DNA from 2 places in the Variovorax sp. YR566 genome. Region 2 is predicted to be linked to the other one. Evidence: riboswitches for the same ligand, from Rfam matches in the RefSeq annotation. Region 2 holds a riboswitch; the other holds the start of a gene.
What was found. A riboswitch is a leader RNA that binds a small molecule or an ion and turns the genes downstream of it on or off. The one in region 2 is predicted to bind glycine.
Positions count from the first base shown of each region.

Region 1 (7,847 bases), 3.4 Mb from region 2:
GGGCTCCCTGTTCCATGCGCGCCGGCCGCCGAGCACGATGATGCGGATCAACTTCGCGACCTCGCAGGACGCGACCTTCTGGAAGGTGTTCAGCAAGGTCCGAAGCGAGCTCTGATGGCAGGTAAAAGGCGGGGGAGGTCCGGGCCAAAAGGCCGGAGGCTTGGAGTAAGCTGGCAACACAAGAAAACCCACCCAGGAGACCACCCGCATGAGCACCGCCAGCAAGCCCTTCGACTTCAGCCAGTTCGTCCCCGGATTCGACTTCCTGAAGAACCTCGCCGGTGGCGCCGCAGCGGGCACGGGAGCCGGTTCTGTGCCAGGGATTCCGAGCCTTGCGAGCTGGGTGGCTCCCACGCTGAGTGTGGAAGAGGTCGACAAGCGCATCCAGGAACTCAAGACGGTGCAGTACTGGCTCGAGCAGAACGGCCATGCCCTCAAGGCCACGATCCAGGCGCTCGAAGTACAGAAGATGACGCTGTCGACGCTGCGCGGCATGAACGTGCGGATGGAAGACATCGCCAGCGCGTTCACCAAGCAGGCGGCCGCCATGAAGCCCGCGCCTGCCGCGGCAGCTCCGGAGCCCGAACCCGAAGAGGTCGAGGAATTTGAGGAAGAGGACGAAGTGCCCGAGGAAGAAGCTCCGGCACCGACGAAGCCGCGCAGCAGGCCGGCTTCGGCCAAGGCAAAGACCGCGGCGGCCGATGGCGCCGGCGTGGTCGATCCCATGCAGTGGTGGGGCTCGCTCACCGAACAGTTCCAGCAGATCGCCAGCTCGGCGCTGCAGGACGCGGCCCAGCTGAAGGTGCCGGCCATGGCCCAGCCGCTGGCCGATGCGGTCGGCAAGGTCGTGGGCAAGCCGGCAACAACGGCAGCCCGCAAGCCTGCTGCGGCCAAGAAGGCTGCAGCGCCGGCTGCCAAAAAGAAGACGTCGACCGCCGCGCGCAAGCGAACCTCCGCCCGGCGCTGACGTCATACACATCCATTTGTTGAAGAGAACGGGTTGGCACGCATCATGAAGTTGTTTCCCTCCGGTCACGCCACCCATCCGCAATGGCGTATGGCGGCCGGCCTCGTGCTGGCCCAGTTGCGCGCACAGATGGCCCTGCCCGACTACGCCGCGTCGCCGACGCTGGGGCTGCTCTACATCACCGACCACTATGCGAGCGAGGCGCAGGACATCCTCGACCACCTGAGCGCCGAACTGCCCGAGGTGACCGACTGGTCGGGCACTGTCGGCATCGGCGTGTCGGCCAACAACGCCGAGTACTTCGACGAGCCCGGCATGAGCCTGATGCTTTGCGCTTTGCCCAGCGACCAGTACCGCGTGTTCTCGGGCGTGGCGCCGCTGGGCAACTCCGAAATGAGCGGCTTCGAGGCGCACACGGCGCTGGTGCACGCCGACCCGGCAACGCCGGACCTGGCCGAGTTGATCGCCGAGATGGCGGGGCGCACCGACACGGGTTATTTGTTCGGCGGGCTGTCTTCGGGGCGCGGCAGCGCGCTGCAGTTCGCAGTCGGCGGCAACGGCAACATCCGCGGGCACGGGGCGGCGGGTGGGGTGTTTTCGGGCGGCCTGTCGGGCGTGGTGTTCGGCGAGGGCGTACGGCTGGTGTCGCGCGTCACGCAGGGCTGCCAGCCGCTGCGCTCGGGGGCAGTGCGCGAGCGCGAGATCACCGAGGCCGACGGCAATCTGCTGCTGAAACTCGACGGCGAGCCGGCGCTCGACGTGCTGCTGGCCGATCTGCAGGTGTCGCTCGAACGGCCGCAAGAGGCCATCGACGCCGTGCGCAACACGCTGGTCGGCCTGGCCGATGCCGGTAGCGACGGCATCCGCCGCACCGGCGACCTGGGCGCCGACGTGCTGGTGCGCCACATCATCGGGCTGGACCCGACGCGGCGCGGCATCGCCATTGCCGATGTGGCCGAGGCCGGCATGCGGCTGACCTTCTGCCGCCGCAACGCGCAGGCCGCGCGGGCCGACCTGATGCGCATCTGCGCGGAAATCCGAGAGGAGCTGGAGCCCGAAGAGCAGACGCTCGCCACCGCGCGCGCCGTGGCGGCGGGCGAGGCCGAGGCGGCGCCGCATCCGGCACGGCGCATCGCGGGGGCGGTGTACGTGAGCTGTTCGGGGCGCGGCGGGCCGCACTTCGGCGCACCGGGCGCTGAGTTGCAGATCGTGCGGCACGCGCTGGGCGATGTACCGCTGGTCGGGTTCTTCGCTGCGGGCGAGATTGCCCGGCATCACCTGTATGGCTATACCGGGGTGTTGACGGTGTTCACTGCGGCGGATTGACAGGCGACGCGCGGTCGTCCGTTCGCTTGCCTCGGGCCCTGACCACCGAGGCGCCCCCTGAAATCGACTTGGCCCAAGTCGCGGCGAGACAGTACGCCAGCAGCAAGATGCTCCCCCAACTTCGGGTCTTGGTTGGCGCGAATTCAGTCGCCTAACGAAGGGGTAATTGTTATTTGATGTAATCAAGTTGTCATAAAGACCGCTGGCGAAGTGCTGCGCGCGAAAGCTGGTGCATGAAAGATAATACTTTGGCGTTATTTTTTAATGTCATCCTTCTACCCGAGTCGAGATCGAATTTCCCCGCGCGATGAGCTATTTGTCTTTTGATGAGGTAATTTTTCTGGATGATTTCTTTCGATCGGAAGAGGCTGGGCTTCAATCTCATCCATCCAATAGACGCTTTCTTCGGGGGCTTTTTGATTTCGCGGGCCAATCTCTCGGTATTCCAATGCGCGAGGAGTACCCCACCTCCAATGGAGGGCGAATTCCTGTCGGGCTCATGATGGATTCGCTGGGTTTGCCCCGAGCGGTGGAAGGGTGGGCGAGCGCCGCCATTGCCGATCTGCAGCCTGCATTCAACGGATGTGAAGTTCGCGGATTTGGCGAACGGAGCCTGGTCATTGGATGGGGAATGCCTCCCTCACTGTTGAAATACATCGCTTCCCGCGGCGCGGTATTCATTGATGTGGAGGTGCATCCGCTGCGATTTTCCAGGCACCTCCAACTGGGCGTGCGAACCAATAGCCGGCGGATTTCCCGCATTCTTTCGAAAATCCAAACTCCGGATGAGGCATTTCAAAGCGCAGCGATTGGAATGAAGGCGATGTTCTCGCGGCGAGGCGACGGTGCCTTGCTTTGCCGCGATTCCAGGGTGGGCGTTTTTCTGGGGCAGACGGAAGTTGACCTGGCCCTCGTCAGCAATGGCCGACTTGTGCGTCCAGCGGATGTCGCTGAGAGGGTTGCGGATCTCGCGGCTGAAGTGGACGTCCTGGCAATCAAGCCTCATCCGTATCAAGAAAATACGGTGCTGCTCGACGACCTGTTGAGGCGCATACCGAACGCGATAAAAATCGAATCCAATATCTACGCAATGTTTTGTGCCGAAAATATTGAATTCTTCGCAGGGATTTCATCGGGCGCATTAACTGAAGCGGAGTATTTTGGTCGCCGAAAAGAAATGCTCGCCGAGCCAGATAGAAATAACGCCGCGCATCTTCCAGATGGATGTACGGATTGGATTCCCGTTGGAAGCGAAATTGCCTCCCTTCCTGTGATGAGGGACATCGTCGGCCGAGTGCGCCTGCCGTTCTTTCTGATGCCCCGGAAGCGCTATTCCACAGTCATGTCGGCTGCAAACGCGGACATGGTGGATCGGGCATTCGGGTTTCGCTGGGGCCTTCAGCTCGACGCCGCGGGACTGCGCTCGAGCCCGAAGGTGGCGCTGGGCGAAGATGTCCAGTTCGGGCGCGGGAGCCCCTATGCGGGGGGGCTGTTGTCCGGCTGGCACGAGCCGGAAGTCTGGGGTGTTTGGAGTTCGGGGGAGAAAGCTGCCTTGCTGTTCGTGCTCGACACCACGAAGCTCCCTGCAACCGGGCAGCTACGAATTAGCGTGGCGGGTGCACTCTATCAACCGAGCGGGAGCGCGCGGGTTGCACTGGAGGTCCAAATCAATGGCAGGGCTTGCCAGGCTGCCAGGGCGGGCGATTCACTGACCTTGTCCTGCGATCTGGATGTGCAGCAATTGCGCGCCAGGCCGTTCCTGGCTGTCGAGCTTGTCGTGAGCGGCGCCCACCGGCCTTGCGACATATCCGAAAGCGCCGACGCCCGCTGCCTCGGCTTCGGACTTCGGCTGTTGAAGGCCGAAGTGGTCGTGGCGAATGACAGTGAGGCTGCGAGCGTCTCGCTTCAGGATGCGCTTGTGGAGTGAGCGCGAGCCGCACCGGTGCGGCTCGCGCGAGCGATACCCCTGAACGCGAAATCCACCTCAGGCGCCAGCCCGCTCACGATCCGCGCGATGGACTTCCCCGAGCCGCAGGCATGCGTCCAGCCGAGCGTGCCGTGGCCCGTGTTGAGGAACAGGTTCGGCAGCTTGGTCTTGCCGATCAGCGGCACGTTGCTCGGCGTCGCGGGGCGCAGGCCGGTCCAGAACTGGGCCTGCGTGGTGTCGCCGGCACCGGGGAACAGCTCTTCGACGCGGCGCACGATGGCTTCGCACCGCACGCGGTTGAGGTCGCGGTCGTAGCCGTTGAGCTCCGCTGTGCCGGCGATGCGCAGGCGGTCGCCCGACTCCGAGGTGTAGCGCGAGAACACGAGTTTGAATTCGTCATCCGTCAGCGAGACCTGATGGGCTTTCGTCGCGTCCTTGACGGGCAGCGTCACCGAATAGCCCTTGGCGGGGTAGATCGGCAGGCGGATGCCCAGCGGGGCGGCATACAGCGGGCTCAGCGAACCCATCGCCAGCACGAAGGCGTCGCCGCGGATGCGCTGGAAGCGGCCTTCGCTGTCGGTGGCTTCGACGTGATCGATGCTGCCGCCGGCTTCGCGCAGCGCGGTCACGGTGTGGCTCATCAGGAACTTGACGCCCGCCGCGGTGGCCAGGCCCACGAGCTCGCGCGCGAAGCGGTTGGCGTCGCCGGACTCGTCCTCGGCCGTGTAGGTGGCGCCGGCCAGCTTCGGGCGGATGTGGGCGAGGGCGGGCTCGATCTTCACGGCTTCATCGGCCGAGATGACCTGGCGTTCGCAGCCCAGGGCGCGCATCTGCTCGGCGGGCGCGAGGGCGCCGTCGAACTCTTTTTGCGTCGTGTAGAAGTGCAGGATGCCCTGCGTGCGCTGGTCGTAGTTCAGGCCGGTGTCGCGGCGCAACTGTTGCAACATCGAGCGGCTGTATGTTCCGAGACGCACGATCTGCTCGATGTTGTGGCGGGTGCGCGCCGATGTGCATTCGCGCAGGAACTGAAGGCCCCAGAGCCACTGGCGCATGTCGGCGCGGATGCGGAAGAGCAACGGAGCATCTTCCTTGCCCAGCCACTGCAGCACCTTGAGCGGTGCGCTTGGGTTGGCCCAGGGCTCGGCATGGCTGACGGAAATCTGCCCGCCGTTGGCGAAGCTGGTTTCGGCGGCCGGGGTGGCCTGCCGGTCGATCACGGTCACTTCGTGGCCGAGTTGCTGGAGGTAGTAAGCCGAGGTCACGCCGAGCAGGCCGGCGCCAAGAACGATCACGCGCATTTCAAGTACCTTTGAGGTTGCAGCGCTTGAACGACGGGCGTGGTGTGCTATTGAATAAATAGCAAAGCAACCGGACGACCGCTGTCCAAGTTGCCGCTCCCCCTGTCCTCGGTACCTGAGAGATTCACCCGCTGCGCCCGCAGAGGGTTTGCTCCTTCGGTGCATCACGACCACGTTGGGCGGTGCGATGGCTCTCCAGACGGCGTTTCAGTTGGTGCAGTACAGGTCCCTTGTTTTGGACCGACCTGAGCGTTTATGGGAGTTTGCGCCTTCGGTAGGGCCACCGGGGTGGCCCGCTCTCCTGCAGTGGGGCGATTGTAGGCGGGGCTTGCGCGGGCGCCAACCTTTGATATCTCTCCTCTGGCCGAATGGGATAATCGCCTGTTGATTTGCCGCAAGGCGATCGTTCCATATATCAGCAGGGGACTTCATGATCCTGGTTACCGGCGGCGCTGGCTTCATTGGCGCCAATTTCGTACTCGACTGGATCGCCAACGGCGACGAGCCGGTCGTGAACCTCGACAAGCTGACCTACGCAGGCAACCTCGAGACCCTCGCGTCGCTCAAGAACAACCCGAGGCACATCTTCGTGCAGGGCGACATCGGCGACAGCGCTTTGGTCGATCGCCTGCTGGCCGAGCACAAGCCGCGCGCAGTTGTGAACTTCGCCGCCGAATCGCACGTGGACCGCTCCATCCACGGCCCCGAAGACTTCGTGCAGACCAACGTGCTGGGCACCTTCCGCCTGCTCGAATCCGTGCGCGGCCACTGGAGCGCGCTGCCGGCCGAGCAGAAGACGGCCTTCCGCTTCCTGCACGTGTCCACCGACGAGGTCTACGGTTCGCTCTCCAAGACCGACCCGGCCTTCACCGAAGAGAACAAGTACGAGCCCAACAGCCCGTATTCGGCCAGCAAGGCCGCCAGCGACCACCTCGTGCGCGCCTGGCACCACACCTACGGCCTGCCGGTGCTGACCACCAACTGCTCGAACAACTACGGCCCCTTCCACTTTCCCGAGAAGCTCATCCCGCTGATGATCGTCAATGCACTGGCCGGCAAGAGCCTGCCCGTGTACGGCGACGGCATGCAGGTGCGCGACTGGCTCTACGTGAAGGACCACTGCAGCGCCATCCGCCGCGTGCTCGAAGGCGGCAAGCTGGGCGAGACCTACAACGTGGGCGGCTGGAACGAGAAGCCCAACATCGAGATCGTCAACACCGTGTGTGCGTTGCTCGACGAGCTGAGCCCCAGGGCCGACGGTAAGCCCTACAAGGAACAGATCACCTACGTCACCGACCGCCCCGGCCACGACCGCCGCTACGCCATCGACGCGCGCAAGCTCGAGGCCGAGCTTGGCTGGAAGCCCGCCGAGACCTTCGACACCGGCATCCGCAAGACCGTCCAGTGGTACCTGGCCAATGGTGAGTGGGTGCGCAATGTGCAAAGCGGCGCGTATCGCGAGTGGGTCGAGAAGCAATACGACGCAGCACCTGCGAAGGCCGCGGCATGAAGTTGCTGCTGCTGGGCAAGGGCGGACAGGTCGGCTGGGAGCTGCAGCGCAGCCTGGCGCCCCTGGGTGAACTGGTCGCGCTCGACTTTGACAGCACGGATTTCAACGCTGACTTCAGCCGGCCGGAGCAACTGGCCGAGACAGTCTTGAAGGTGCGCCCCGACGTGATCGTCAATGCGGCGGCGCACACGGCCGTCGACAAGGCCGAGAGCGAACCTGATTTTGCGCGCAAGCTCAACGGCACTTCCCCGGGAATCGTGGCCGAGGCGGCGCAGCAGATCGGCGCGCTGATGGTTCACTACTCGACCGACTACGTCTTCGACGGCAGCGGCACCAGGCCCTGGAAGGAAGACGACGCGACCGGCCCGCTCAGCGTGTACGGCCGCACCAAGCTCGAAGGCGAGCAACTGGTGGCCCAGAACTGCGCCCGTCACCTGATCTTCCGCACCAGCTGGGTGTATGCCGCGCGCGGCGGCAACTTCGCCAAGACGATGTTGCGGCTGGCGAAGGAGCGCGACAAGCTGACGGTCATCGACGACCAGTTCGGTGCCCCCACGGGGGCAGAGCTGCTGGCCGACGTGACGGCGCATGCCATCCGAGCGACGCTGCAGGACCCGGCCAAGGCCGGCCTCTATCACGCCATCGCTGGTGGCGAGACCAGCTGGTACGGCTATGCGCGCTTCGTGATCGAGCAAGCCAAGGCGGCGGGTGTCGAGCTCAAGGCCGGCCCGGAGGCCGTCGAGGCCGTGCCGACCAGTGCCTTCCCGACCCCGGCAAAGCGCCCGCACAACTCGCGCCTGGACACCACCAAGCTGCAGG
Region 1 covers NZ_CP197092.1:1,219,871-1,227,717, forward strand. The annotation lists gene ACTG4X_RS05645 (aminotransferase-like domain-containing protein) at 1-115, shown strand, start outside; gene ACTG4X_RS05650 (PhaM family polyhydroxyalkanoate granule multifunctional regulatory protein) at 209-967, shown strand; gene ACTG4X_RS05655 (FIST signal transduction protein) at 1,013-2,293, shown strand; gene ACTG4X_RS05660 (hypothetical protein) at 2,601-4,220, shown strand; gene ACTG4X_RS05665 (D-amino acid dehydrogenase) at 4,199-5,518, opposite strand; glycine riboswitch at 5,611-5,727, opposite strand; glycine riboswitch at 5,731-5,832, opposite strand; gene rfbB (dTDP-glucose 4,6-dehydratase) at 5,949-7,028, shown strand; gene rfbD (dTDP-4-dehydrorhamnose reductase) at 7,025-7,847, shown strand, end outside.
Region 1: it holds a riboswitch for glycine, as region 2 does, so the genes downstream of both, ACTG4X_RS05665 (D-amino acid dehydrogenase) here and gcvT (glycine cleavage system aminomethyltransferase GcvT) in region 2, are expected to answer to the same signal.

Region 2 (7,847 bases):
GCGCAGGGAGTTCGCGTCCGACGCGCACTTCGACGCCAACGCCTCGGCGTCGCTGTAAGGAGAACGACCATGGATGCCAGCATTGTTCTGATCGTTTCCGCCTGCATTTTCCTGGCCATCGGCGTGCCGGTGGCCTTTGCGCTGGGCCTTTCCACCGTTACCACGCTGATCCTTGCGGAGAACTACCCGCTGATGGTGCTGCTGAAGGAAACCTTCACCGGCATCGACAGCTTTCCGCTGATGGCGGTGCCCTTCTTCATTCTTGCGGCCGAACTCATGAGCGGCGGCTCGCTCACCGAGGTGCTGCTGCGCTTCGCAGGCCAGTTCGTGGGCCACCGACGCGGCGGGCTGGGCTACACCAACGTGGTGTCGCTGACCTTCTTTTCGGGCATCTCGGGCTCGGCGCTGGCCGACGCGGCGGGGCCGGGGTCGATGCTCATCAAGATGATGGACAAGGCCGGCTACGACCGCTCGTACGCGGCGGCGCTCACGGCCTCGACCGCCATCGTGGGGCCGATCATCCCGCCCTCGATCATCATGATCATCTACGCGCTGCAGGACGAGAGCGTATCGGTCGGCACGCTGTTCGCGGCCGGCATCATGCCGGGCATCCTGATCGCGGTGGCGATGTGCGTCGTGAACTTCTACGTCTCGAAAAAGCGCAACTACAAGGGCGATGGGCAAACGCCTCCGCTGCGCGAGATCCTGGTCACGACCTGGAAGGCGATTCCTGCGATCCTGCTGCCGGTGGTGATCCTGGGCGGCATGCGCGCCGGCTGGTTCACGCCGACCGAGGCCTCGGTAGTGGCGGTGTTCTATGCGCTGGTGTGCGGCAAGTTCGTCTACCGCACGCTCGAGTGGAAGATGCTGCCCGACATCCTCTCGCGCTCTGCCCTGCTGTCGGCTTCGGTGCTGATCATCATCGGGCTGTCGGCCTCGTTCGCGTGGGTGCTGACCATCGAGGGCATTCCGCAGCAGATGGCCGAATGGCTCATCAGCATGAACCTCTCGCCGTGGATGTTCCTGATCATCGTCAACGTGTTCCTGCTGCTGTTCGGCATCTTCATCGAGCCGCTGCCGGGCGTGATGGTGCTGGCGCCGATCCTCGCGCCGGTGGCCATCAAGCTGGGTGTGGACCCGGTGCACTTCGCGATGATCGTGATCTTCAACCTCACGCTGGGCATGATCACGCCGCCGGTGGGCGGGCTGCTGTTCGTGACCTGCAACGTGTCGAAGGTGCCGATGTCGGCGCTGGTGAAGGAGCTGGTGCCGTTCCTTTGGGCCCATGGGGCGGTGCTGGTCATCCTGACCTTCGTGCCCGCGCTGAGCACGTGGCTGCCGCACGTGCTCGGGTTCAAGTAGCGGCCCGGGCTCCGGGGCCTGATCGGCCCGGTGAATCGGCGGATGTTCACTGCCAGAATCGGGCGACGGGCCAAGGGCCGACAACCGACAAGGAGGGGACTGCGCCATGAATCGATTCCTGAGCTGCCTGCTGGGCGGTGCCTTGCTGGCTCCGGCTGCCTTCAGCGCCCCGCCCGCAACGCCCGCCGCGGCACCAGCCCCCGTATCGGCAGCAGCGCCGGCCGATCCCGCCTCCAGCATCCGCGAAGTCGAAGCCGCCGTGCGCGCCTGGGCCGCGGCCTGGTCAGCCCGGGACGTGGTGCGCTACCTGGCCGCCTATGCACCCGACTTCACGCCGCCCCGAGGCCAGGACCGCAAGGCCTGGGAGGCGGACCGCCGCGCGCGCATTACCGACAAGACGACCATCAGCGTGAGCATCGACAGCCTGGTCATCAGCGTCCAGGGGCAGGCGGCCAGCGCAAGCTTTCAACAGACCTACAGCGCCGACAAGCTGCGCGAGAAGAGCCGCAAGACGCTGGAATTGCAGCGCGTGGGCAACCAGTGGCTCATACGCAAGGAAAGCGCGGGCTGAAGGCCAGCCGCGATTGCCCCTGTAAGGCAAACGGTTCATGAAGATGTCACCACTTGCAACGATGCTGCAGCCCTCGATTCCCGAAAGCTGTGGCTGCCATGTTTCCCACCAAGACCGACAAGGCGCGCGACGAACTCCAGGGCGGACAGCGCACGCTCAGCCAGCGTGAGCGCGCCCTGCTGCTGATGGCCGATGGCCGGCGCTCGCTGACCGACTTCAGTCCGCTGTTCTCCAACCGGGTCGAAGCCGAACAGGCGATCCAGGCGCTGGTGCAGCGGGGTTACCTGCAGGCCCCGCAGGCTGCTGCTGCGGCACCGGCGCCCGCACCGGTAGCAGCCCCCGCCCGGCCCGCGCCTATCGCCGCCGCCGAGCCGATCCAGGTCGCCACCACCTCGGCCGACACCTTCGACGGCAAGCGCTCGCTGGCCACCACGCGCATGTTCCTGTTCGACATCTGCGAGCGCATGTTCGTGCGGCGCGACCCGAAGTTCGCGCTGCAGATGCGCGACGCCCTGCGCGAGGCCCGCGACCGCGAGGCGATGCTGACCATCGCCGCGCTGATGCTCACCGAGATCGAGAAAACCGCCGGGGTGGAGCGGGCCGAATCGCTGCGCGAGCGCATCGACAAGCTGCTGCCGCCGGCCGAAATCATCCACTGACGCAAAACCCCGGCCCCGCGCGATCCACTACACTCGCCAAGGTCAGGAGAGAGCCCCGCATGCCGGGGCCGCCGAAGGCGCAGGGGTTTCCCGAACGCTCAGGCAAAAGGACTGACAAGGCGCCGGTGAACTCCGGCGTTTCCTTGCTGGAGAGAGGCCGTTGCAGTGAAAACTGCCCATCGGCCCACCGAAGGAGCAAACCCCGATCGTGGGGCGAATCTCTCAGGTAAAGCGGACAGCAGGGGTGGCCCATGGCTTGCGTCATGGATTTCGTCTGCCCCTTTGGAGTGCCCCGTGGCTGCTTCTTCCGCCCCCGCTACCGAACTTCTCAAGACGCCGCTGCACGACCTCCACGTGGAGCTCGGTGCCCGCATGGTGCCCTTTGCCGGCTATTCGATGCCGGTGCAGTACCCCGCCGGCCTGATGGCCGAGCACAAGCACACGCGCGATGCGGCCGGCCTGTTCGACATCTCGCACATGGGCCAGCTCCGGCTAGTCGGGCCCGATGCAGCGGCCGCCTTCGAAACCCTGATGCCAGTCGACGTGGTCGACCTGCCCGCCGGCAAGCAGCGCTACGGCCTGCTGCTGAACGACGAAGGCGGCATCCTCGACGACCTGATGTTCTTCAATGAAGGCAACGGCTCGATCTTCGTGATCGTCAACGGCGCCTGCAAGGTGGCCGACATCGCCCACATCCAGCAGAAGATCGGCAGCCGCTGCCAAGTGCAGCCCCTACCCGACCACGCCCTGCTCGCGCTGCAGGGCCCGCAGGCCGCGGCCACGCTGGCGCGGCTGTCGCCCGGCATCGAGCGCTTCGTGTTCATGACGGGCGGTGCGGTGCAGATCGGCGGCATTGCCGCCTTCGTCACCCGCAGCGGCTACACCGGCGAAGACGGCTTCGAGATCTCGGTGGCCGCCAAGGACGCCGAGGCGCTGGCCCGCCTGCTGCTGGCCCAGCCCGAGGTCAAGCCCATCGGCCTGGGCGCGCGCAATTCGCTGCGACTCGAAGCCGGGCTTTGCCTCTACGGCAACGACATCGACACCACCACCACGCCTGTCGAGGCCTCGCTCAACTGGGCGATGCAGAAGGTGCGCCGCACGGGCGGCGCGCGCGAAGGCGGCTTTCCTGGCGCGGCAAAGATCCTCGCGCAGCTCGCCGTCGCTGCCGCAGGCGCTGCCGGCCACACCGACCACGACACGCTGAAGCGCAAGCGCGTGGGCCTCGTCGCCCTCGAACGCATTCCGGTGCGCGACGGCACGGTGCTGCAATCTTTCGAAGGCCATGACATCGGCATCGTCACCAGCGGCCTGCTCGGCCCGACGGCCGACCGCTGCATCGCCATGGGCTACGTGGCCACCGCCTTCGCCGAGCCGGGCACGCGCGTGCAGGCCATCGTGCGCGGCAAGCCGGTGCCGATGGAAGTCTCGACGATGCCTTTCGTGCCCACCCGCTACTACCGCGGCTGAGCCTGGTCGACAGGCTAGGCTCTGCACCCCGATTCATTTTTTCCATGAGGAGTTTTTCCATGAGCATCAAGTACACCAAGGACCACGAATGGGTGTCGGCCGAAGGCGACGCAGCCACCGTCGGCATCACCGTGCATGCGCAGGACGCGCTGGGCGACGTGGTGTTCGTCGACCTGCCCGAAGTCGGCAAGACCTTTGCGCAAGGCGAAGTTGCCGGCGTCGTCGAATCGGTCAAGGCCGCGGCCGACGTGTTCATGCCCGTGTCGGGCGAGATCACCGAAGTGAACGAGGCGCTGCGCGCCGACCCGTCGCTCGCCAACAGCGATCCGCTGGCCGCCGGCTGGTTCTTCAAGGTCAAGCTGAGCGAACCCGCGCAGCTCGACGCCCTGCTGGACGCGGCCTCCTACGACAAGTTCGCCGCCGAATCCTGATCCGCTGAGTTCCTCAGCCACCTTCCTTCTTCTCCCCGAGCCCTCACCGCCATGCCGACGCCCGCCCTTCCCTCTTTGCAAGAACTAGAGAACGCCGAAGAATTCCTCGCCCGCCACATCGGCATCGATGCGGCGGACGAGGCGCGCATGCTGCCGGTGATCGGCTCGGAAACGCGCGCGGAGTTCATCGACGGCATCGTGCCCGCGGCCATCCGCCGCGCAAAGCCGATGCGCCTGCCCGCACCGGCAACCGAAGCCGATGCGCTGGCCGAGCTGAAGGTGATGGCGTCGAAGAACAAGGTGTTCAAGAACTTCATCGGCCAGGGCTACTACGGCACGCACACGCCGGGCGTCATCTTGCGCAACGTGCTCGAGAACCCCGCCTGGTACACCGCCTACACGCCCTACCAGGCCGAAATCTCGCAGGGCCGCATGGAAGCCCTGCTCAACTTCCAGACGATGGTGTGCGACCTCACGGGCATGGCCATCGCCAACGCCTCGATGCTCGACGAGGCCACGGCCGCAGCCGAGGCCATGACGCTGGCCAAGCGCAGCGTGAAGAGCAAGAGCAACGTGTTCCTGGTGTCTGGCGACTGCCATCCCCAGACCATCGAAGTCATCAAGACGCGCGCCGCGCCGCTGGGCATCGAAGTGAAGGTGAGCACCGTGTCGGAAACGCTGCCGCACCTGATGGTGAGCGGCGAGTTCTTCGCCGCGCTCGCACAGTACCCCGCCACCACCGGCCACGTGCACGACCTGCGTCCGCTCGCGGGCCACGCGCATCAGTGCGACGCCGCCCTCATCGTCGCGGCCGACCTGCTGGCGCTCACGTTGCTCGTCGCGCCCGGCGAATTCGATGCCGACATCGTCTGCGGCACCACGCAGCGCTTCGGCATGCCGCTGTGCAACGGCGGCCCGCACGCCGCCTACCTGGCCTGCCGCGACGAATTCAAGCGCTCGCTGCCGGGCCGACTGGTCGGCGTGAGCGTCGACACGCATGGCCAGCCCGCATACCGCCTCGCACTGCAGACGCGCGAGCAGCACATCCGCCGCGAGAAGGCCACGTCGAACATCTGCACCGCGCAAGTGCTGCCGGCCGTGGTGGCCAGCATGTACGCCGTTTACCACGGGCCCGATGGCCTCACGCGCATTGCGCAGCGAGTGGCAGCGCTCACGGCAATCCTCGCCAAGGGCCTCACGCAGATGGGCCGCGAGCCGGTCAACACCACCGCTTTCGACTCACTGACCATCCGCACCGGCGAAGACACGCCGGCAATCATCGAGCGCGCGCAGGCGGCCGGCGTCAACCTGCGCCAGCGCCTGCAGCAGCACCTGGGCATCTCGCTCGACGAGACCAGCACGCGCGCCGACGTCGAAACCCTGTGGAGCCTGTTCGCGCCCGCCGGCACGCAGGCGCCGCGCTTCGATGACCTGTCGGGCAGCATCACGCCGCTGATCCCCGAAGACCTTCGCCGCAGCAGCGCCTTTCTCACGCACCCGGTGTTCAACACCCACAAGAGCGAAACCGCGATGCTGCGCTACATCCGCAGCCTGTCGGACAAAGACCTGGCGCTCGACCGCAGCATGATTCCGCTGGGCAGTTGCACGATGAAGCTCAACGCGACGAGCGAGATGATCCCCATCACCTGGCCCGAGTTCGCCAACATCCACCCTTTCGCGCCCGCCGAGCAGCAGCAGGGCTATGCCCAGCTCGACGCTCAGCTGCGCGCCTGGCTGTGCGAAGCCACCGGCTACGCGGGCATCAGCCTGCAGCCCAACGCCGGCTCGCAAGGCGAGTACGCAGGCCTGCTGGCCATCCGCTCGTTCCATGAAGCCAAGGGCCAGGGCCACCGCAACATCTGCCTGATTCCGTCTTCCGCACACGGCACCAACCCCGCGAGCGCGCAGATGGTGGGCCTGCAGGTGGTGGTGACGGCCTGCGACGCGCAGGGCAACGTCGACATGGACGACCTGAAGCGCGCCTGCGAAAAGCACAGCGACAAGCTGGCCGCAGTGATGATCACCTACCCCAGCACGCACGGAGTGTTCGAAACCCGCGTGAAGGAACTGTGCGAGCTGGTGCATGAACACGGCGGCCGCGTGTATGTCGACGGCGCCAACATGAACGCGCTGGTCGGCGTGGCCGCGCCGGGCGAGTTCGGCGGCGACGTGAGCCACCTGAACCTGCACAAGACCTTCTGCATTCCGCACGGCGGCGGCGGCCCCGGCGTGGGCCCGGTGTGCGTGGTCGAAGACCTCGTGCCGTACCTGCCTGGCCACGCGACGGCCGGCGTGCCGTCGAACGGCGTGGGCGCCGTGTCGGCCGCGCCGCTGGGCAATGCGGCCGTGCTGCCGATCAGCTGGATGTACTGCCGCATGATGGGCGCCAAGGGCCTGCAGGCTGCGACCGAAACGGCCATTCTCAGCGCCAACTACATCAGCGCGCGCCTGAAGGACCACTACCCCACGCTGTACGCGAGCCCCAACGGGCACGTCGCGCACGAGTGCATCCTCGACCTGCGCCCGCTGAAGGACACCAGCGGCGTCACCGCCGAAGACGTGGCCAAGCGCCTGATCGACTACGGCTTTCACGCGCCCACGCTGAGCTTCCCCGTGCCCGGCACGCTGATGGTCGAGCCGACCGAGAGCGAGCCGCTGGCCGAGCTCGACCGCTTCATTGACGCGATGATCGCCATCCGCGGCGAAATCCGCCGCATCGAAGAAGGCGTGTGGCCGAAGGAAGACAACCCGCTCAAGCACGCGCCGCACACGGCTGCGAGCCTGCTCGGCACCGAGTGGAGCCACCCGTACTCGCGCGAACTCGGCGCGTTTCCGCTGGCCGAACTCAAGAACGCGAAGTACTGGCCGCCCATCGGCCGCGTCGACAACGTGTACGGCGACCGCAATCTGTTCTGCAGACTGCGTGCCCGTGGGCGACTACAAGGAAACCGAAGAGGCCTGACGAAATCCGAGAAGGTGGGCGGCAACCCAGCGGCCCTTCTACGGCGGGGATTCGCGACGATAGGTCGCCCACTTCACGGTCAGGATGTCTGCAGCGATCTTGGCGGCATTGACGCCCGCATAGGCCTCGGACGGATCGAACTGGAATGCCTCCTGGTATCGCTTGACCTGCGCATAGTCCTGGTCGAAGGTCATCGGACCCATGAGTTCGGCAGGATCGGTGCCCGCTGGAAGCGCGAGGAATTTCTCCGAATCGGTTGCACTCTGGTAGAGGTCGACGCTCATCAGGTTCATACGGGTGTCCTCGAGGTTTTGATCTTGAGAACAAAGCCTCAGCGACATCCGTGCAGCACGCAATCGGTCCGCGCCTACACAGCGCGCCGGAGGAATGCTCAC
Region 2 covers NZ_CP197092.1:4,593,061-4,600,907, forward strand. The annotation lists gene ACTG4X_RS21635 (TRAP transporter small permease) at 1-58, shown strand, start outside; gene ACTG4X_RS21640 (TRAP transporter large permease) at 70-1,362, shown strand; gene ACTG4X_RS21645 (L,D-transpeptidase Cds6 family protein) at 1,469-1,933, shown strand; gene ACTG4X_RS21650 (hypothetical protein) at 2,032-2,592, shown strand; glycine riboswitch at 2,626-2,716, shown strand; glycine riboswitch at 2,729-2,841, shown strand; gene gcvT (glycine cleavage system aminomethyltransferase GcvT) at 2,887-4,059, shown strand; gene gcvH (glycine cleavage system protein GcvH) at 4,119-4,490, shown strand; partial or broken gene gcvP (aminomethyl-transferring glycine dehydrogenase) at 4,542-7,452, shown strand; gene ACTG4X_RS21670 (hypothetical protein) at 7,491-7,745, opposite strand.